Regions from separate parts of the Rhizobium mulingense genome, predicted to be linked through region 1. Evidence: predicted binding sites of a transcription regulator. Region 1 holds the regulator's gene; the other holds the start of a gene.
The links. The regulator LexA, encoded in region 1, represses DNA repair genes until DNA is damaged. The targets are predictions, from matches to a motif close to TGTTCNNNNTGTGTTCNG.
Positions count from the first base shown of each region.

Region 2: the regulator LexA is predicted to act here: its motif matches at 1,433-1,450, upstream of PYR71_RS09930 (putative DNA modification/repair radical SAM protein).

Region 1 covers NZ_JARFVE010000006.1:215,639-218,843, reverse strand. The annotation lists gene PYR71_RS16105 (VOC family protein) at 1-748, opposite strand, end outside; gene lexA (transcriptional repressor LexA) at 943-1,662, shown strand; gene PYR71_RS16095 (ComEC/Rec2 family competence protein) at 1,643-3,205, opposite strand, start outside.
Region 2 covers NZ_JARFVE010000004.1:206,380-209,584, forward strand. The annotation lists gene PYR71_RS09920 (glycosyltransferase family 4 protein) at 1-704, opposite strand, end outside; gene greA (transcription elongation factor GreA) at 729-1,205, opposite strand; gene PYR71_RS09930 (putative DNA modification/repair radical SAM protein) at 1,456-2,688, shown strand; gene PYR71_RS09935 (UdgX family uracil-DNA binding protein) at 2,688-3,205, shown strand, end outside.

The sequences.
Region 1 (3,205 bases):
GGCCGCGCAGGCCACGATCGGCGGCGGAAACGACAAGCTCGAAATATGCCTCCAGCCCTTCCGGCGTCATCAGGCTGATCTTGGCATTCGAGGCGGCGATCTTCATGCCGAAACCGGTTTTCTCCACCGCCGTTTGCCCGGCGGCAAGACCAACGAACGCGGCAAACGCCGCCGGCTCCGGCGTACAAAGCGCGATCTCGGCAATGCCGGTTACGCCATTGGCATGCGTCTCCAGGGCGGCGCGACCGGCCGGGAAGGCATTGATGCGCTGACAGGTGAAGAGAAAGAAGTCGGGCGCGCGCAGATCTCCTGAAAAAGCCAGTTTGAAGCTGCCGACGCTTTCCGAACCGTCCGGCATCCGCATCGACCGGCTGAACTGCAGCATCTCGCCGGCGCTCGCGCCGTTGCCGACGAACCGCCGATGATCGAGGCCGGCATCCTCGGTGAGAAAGGCCAGCGCCGAAAGTCCCTCCTCGCCGCAGCGGAAGCGGAAGGCGCGATTGCGAGCGATGAAGACATTGCCCTGGCGGGCCGCTGTCTCGCTCTCCTCGACACTCGCCACGCCGAGCGGCTCGATATAGGTTTTGTTGGCGAAAAAAACGCAGGCATTTTCCGTTCCGAACGGATGGCGCGCATCGGCGGCGACGGTAAAGCCGAGCTTGCCGAGCCTTTCGCGCGCCAGGTCGATATTGACGACTGGTAGGACGACATGATCCAGCGGGTGCGGTTTGGCGGAATGTGCGATCATGATATCCCTCCTGACACGCCAGAGATGTGCGACAGCACCACCCCCAATGCAAGACATGTGCGCCAATCCGGCGAATGAAAACAAAAATCTCGACGAGTTGGCGCGAAGTTTTACGGAAATTTAGCTACTTGCGGAACACATATGGAACATATAGTGTCTGTTCTGGATTTGTTTCAATCACGGGGTCTACGTCGATGCTCACGCGCAAACAACAGGAGCTTCTCCTTTTCATTCATGAGCGCATGAAGGAATCCGGCGTTCCGCCCTCTTTCGACGAGATGAAGGATGCCCTGGATCTCGCCTCGAAATCCGGCATTCATCGCCTGATCACGGCGCTCGAGGAACGTGGTTTCATTCGCCGCCTACCGAACCGCGCCCGGGCCCTGGAAGTGATCAAGCTGCCGGAGGCCTATAGCCCCAGTCTTCAGCCGCGCCGCGGTTTTTCGCCGAGCGTTATCGAAGGCAGCCTCGGCAAGCCCCAGCCGGTCGCCGCCCCAGCTGCCGCAAAGCCGATCGCCGACAACGGCAACTCTGTGTCCGTGCCGGTAATGGGCCGGATCGCAGCCGGCGTTCCGATCTCGGCGATCCAGAATAACACGCACGACATCATCGTTCCTGCGGATATGCTCGGCTCAGGCGAGCATTATGCGCTGGAGGTCAAGGGCGATTCGATGATCGACGCCGGAATCTTCGATGGCGACACGGTGATCATCCGCAACGGCAGCACCGCAAGTCCCGGCGATATCGTCGTTGCCCTGGTCGACGACGAGGAAGCGACGCTCAAGCGCTTTCGCCGCAAGGGTGCCTCGATCGCCCTCGAAGCCGCCAACCCGGCTTACGAGACCCGAATCTTCGGGCCCGACCGGGTCAAGGTGCAGGGCAAGCTGGTCGGCCTCATTCGCCGTTATCACTGACAGCAGACGGTCCGGATTCGGTAAAACCGTCTTTGCGCCAATCATAGGCGCGGTGGCGCATCCATGGACGCGACAAGGCGCTGAATGCGGTTGCGACCTCGAATCCCGTCTGCGCAAAGCGCAATTCAACGGAACCGGTCCTGCGCAGCGTCTCGCCGGTAAAGAGTGTCGCACCCGAGCGGCAGCGGTCGAACCGCAGGCGCACCGAGGTCACGACAACCACGCCGGCGTCGCAGGCCGGGCCGAGATAGGCGGCATTGTCGATGACGGCGACGACATGGCCATTGCCGAGCCTGGCTATACACCAAGCCTTCTTCACGCAAGAAAACCGATTTGCCTCACCGCCGGCTGCGGCGGCCACCATTGCCGTCCTCGCTTCATTCTGCTGATCGCGGGAAAGCCTGACCCGGCGGTCATCACCCTGCGCCGGGATGGCAGGCCCATCCAGCATCTTCGGCGGGTGGTGCGTCGGCAGCACCAGCGCTCTCTGCCACTGGTCGAAGATGAAGTCCGGCGGGTTTTCACGGTTGGAAGCCATCGCCGCCGGCGCGATGAGCGCGACCAAACCACCATCCTCGGATATCACCAGATCCGGCGGCCGGGAACCCGGCAGTATCAACACAATGAGCGTCGCGACGGCGAGGATCGACGTGCCGACATGGCGCAATCGGGTGCGGAGCAGCGTTAACAGCAGAAAGCCTGCCACGGCGACGGCGAAATACCAGCCGGGCAAACGGCCGAGGTCGATATTGCCGCCCCAGCCGGACACCGTCTTGGCGACCGTAATCACCAGATCGAGGCCGAAGCCGACCACCGTCCAGAGCGGAGCGTCCAGGCCGAACGGCATGAGCAACATCGCCAGCAGCCCCGCCGGCATGACGATGAAGGAGATGATCGGCATCGTCGCAAGGTTCGCCGGCAGGCCATAAGCTGTCAGGCGATGAAAATGCTCAACAGCAAACAACGCCGTGGAAAAGCCACCGATCAACGAGGTCAGGAAGACGCCGCCGAAGAAGCCGGCGACCGCCACGACCGGCCGCAGGGCAGGCAGCTTCAGCAACGGGTTTTCCCGCACACGCCGGTCCTTCCAAAGCTGGTAGCCCGACACCAGCGCCAAAGTCGCGGCAAAGGACATCTGGAAGCTCGGACCCAGTACTTCTGAGGGTGAAATGGCGATGATGACGAGCGCGGAGAGAACGACATTGCGCAGACTGATCGACGGCCGATCGAAGAAGACGGCAATCAGCATGATCGCCATCATGATGAAGGCGCGTTCGGCCGAAACCCCGAATCCTGAGATCAGGAAGTAGGCTGTAACGGCGACGAGCGCGCCGCCAGCGGCGATCTTCTTTGTCGCGTAGGCTTGAGCGACACCCGGAACAAGGCTGAGCAGCATCCGGAACCCGACGAAGAAGATGCCGGCCGATAACGCCATGTTGAGGCCCGAGATCGCCACGATATGCGCAAGGCCGGACTGGCGCAGCGCCTCCGTCGTTTCCTTTGAAATTGCGCGCCGCTCGTCGGTCACCAGAGCAGCGGCAAA
Region 2 (3,205 bases), on a different contig from region 1:
TCGCCGAGAAAGAGGATCCGATCAGCGAGCCCGGCGGCGGCGACGTCGGCCTTGAGCTTTTCGCCGAAGGCGGTGTGCTCCGCCGTCACCCGGCCGGAGACGACGGCCGTCCATTCGGGGTGCTGCGGCAAGAGTTCGATCATCGCCCGAACGAAGAGATCGGTGCCCTTCTGATGGCGCACACGACCGAAACAGCCGACAAGATAGCGGCCGGGCAGACCGGTCGCGGCAATGCCGTCTTCCGCCGTTTGCGGCGGGTGGAACAAGGACAGATCGACCCCATGCTGTATGACCGTGTGCGGCACCTCGAGGAAGGAGCCGGAGCGGTCGCTGGTCGCAATCACCGCGTCCATGCGGCGGATCAGCCATTTCGTGTAGGCGGTGTGGCGGCGTTGCGCGGCCGAGGTGAAGATGAGCTTCAGCGGCATGCGCAGGAGATGGCGGAGCAGGATGCCGACGGCCATCTCATTGTTGCGGCGGGCGTGCCAGACACGGTGGCGCCGGCGTGCCGTCGGGCGCCAGAGCCCGAAAAGCTGCGCCCATTTCAGTTTCGGCAGGCCTTCCGGCAGGCCGGGGCCAAGCGTTGCTATGCGCATGCCGAGCCGGATCTGGCATGGGATGAGCTGGACGATAGTCGAGGTGACGCCGGAGAGCCGGCGCTTGAAATTGGGCGCGATGATCTCGACGTCACGCATATCAGGCAAGGGGGGCTCGTTTGTGGCGGGCGATCAGCCCCAGGAAACCTGGAGGATTTCGTAGGCCTTGGAGCCGCCCGGCGCGTTGACCTCGATGGAATCGCCGACTTCCTTGCCGATCAGCGCACGGGCGATCGGGGAGGAGATGGAGATGCGGCCTGCCTTGACGTCGGCTTCCTGGTCGCCGACGATCTGGTAGGTCTTTTCTTCCTCGGTGTCCTCGTCAACGAGCTTCACCTTGGCGCCGAACTTAATCTTGTCGCCCGACATCTTCGTGAGGTCGATGACCTCGGCGCGCGCCGTCAGATCTTCGAGCTCGCTGATGCGGCCTTCATTGTGGCTCTGGGCCTCCTTGGCAGCGTGATATTCGGCGTTTTCGGAAAGGTCGCCATGGGCACGGGCTTCGGCGATCGCCTCGATGATTCGGGGGCGCTCCTCCTGCTGACGCCAGCGCAGTTCTTCCTGCAGCTTGACGAAACCACCCTGTGTCATCGGTACCTTTTCAACCATTTTTCTGTCCTTCACTCCTTGTATCGGCACGTCAGGCGCAAACACAAAAGAAAACAGGTCCCGAAGGGGAGCTTCGGAACCGTGCCACAATCCTAGTTAAGTGCTTATAGCAGATCGCCAAGGCCGATTTCCAGAAAATTCGCGTAAATGCAGCGCAACCCCCGCGATATCAGGTGATATGCCTGAAAATTGAGCGGGGTGGGATGGATCGGATTGACTTTGTATATTAGAACATATAGTGAACACAGAAATGAAGAGATCGCTTGCCGAACGCTTGGCCATCCTGTCCGATGCCGCGAAATATGACGCTTCCTGCGCCTCCAGCGGCACGGTAAAGCGCGATTCGGGCACAAGCGGCGGGCTCGGCTCGACCGAGGGATCCGGCATCTGCCATGCCTATGCGCCGGATGGGCGGTGCATTTCGCTTCTGAAGATCCTGCTGACCAATTTCTGCATCTATGACTGCGCCTATTGCGTCAATCGCTCGTCGAGCAATGTCGAACGGGCGCGTTTTACACCGGAGGAGGTGATCTGGCTGACGCTGGAATTCTACCGCCGCAACTATATCGAAGGCCTCTTCCTTTCTTCCGGCATCATTCGTTCATCCGATTACACGATGGAGGAGATGGTCCGCATCGTGCGTGAACTGCGCGTGACGCATGCTTTCCGCGGTTATATCCATCTGAAATCGATCCCCGAGGCGTCGCCGCGGCTGATCGAGGAGGCGGGGCTTTATGCCGACCGGCTGTCGCTCAATATCGAGCTGCCGACGGATAACGGCATCAGCCGCTTCGCACCGGAAAAGAAGCCTGCCAATATCCGGCGATCGATGGCTGATCTGAGGCTGAAGATCGAGGCCGCCGGCGAACCGACGCTGAAAAGCAAGAAACGCCAGCGTTTCGTCCCGGCCGGGCAGAGCACGCAAATGATCGTCGGCGCCGACGGCGCGAGTGACGCGACCATCCTTGCGACCAGCGGCCGGCTCTACAGCAGTTATGGCCTCAAGCGCGTCTATTATTCCGCCTTCAGCCCGATTCCGGATTCCTCGAAAAACCTGCCGCTTATCAAGCCGCCGCTGATGCGCGAACACCGGCTCTACCAAGCCGACTGGCTCTATCGTTTCTACGGTTTCGGCATCGACGAGATCACCGCCAATCAGGCGGGCGGCATGCTCGATCTCAACCTCGACCCCAAACTTGCCTGGGCGCTTGCCAACCGGGCTGAATTCCCCGTCGATATCAACATGGCCGAGCGTGAACGGCTGCTGCGCGTGCCCGGCCTTGGCACCAAGACGGTCAAAGCAATTGTTTCGGCGCGCCGTTTTCGCCGTCTGCGGCTCGATGATCTCTCGCGGCTCGGCGTTTCGATCAACAAGGTCCAGGCGTTCATCTCGGCGGAAGGCTGGTCGCCGCGACGGCTGCTCGATAGGCCGGATCTTCGCGCCATGTTTGAGCCGCAGCCTGAACAATTGTCGTTGCTGTGATGCGCCGGGTCGTGCTCGCAGGGCGCGGAGATCTTGCCGAATGGCGTGATGCCGCGCGCGCCTTAGCGGCGGCTGGTATTTTGCCTGAGGAGATCGAGTGGCGCGAAAGAAGTGCGGAGGCGGACCTTTCCTTTCAGCGCGACGCCATGCCGCCGGCGCCGGCGGCATCACGCAAGCCGATGACAGTGCCGCCCGTTTTCATCGAGCTTGCCGAGACGGTGCTATGCCATTCCGATCCGGCGCGCTTCTCGCTGCTGTACCGCCTGCTCTGGCGGCTGCAGCTGGACCGGCAGCTGCTTGAGGTGACCTCCGACGAGGATGTCGTGCGTGCCAGGCTGATGGCGAAAAACGTTCATCGCGACGCGCACAAGATGACGGCCTTCGTCCGCTTCAAGGAGGTTGGCGCGGTTTCCGAAGAGCGGCGAAAATTCATCGCCTGGTTCGAGCCGGACCATCATATCGTCAGGCGGACGGCACCCTTCTTCCAGCGACGTTTCACCGATATGGACTGGCTGAT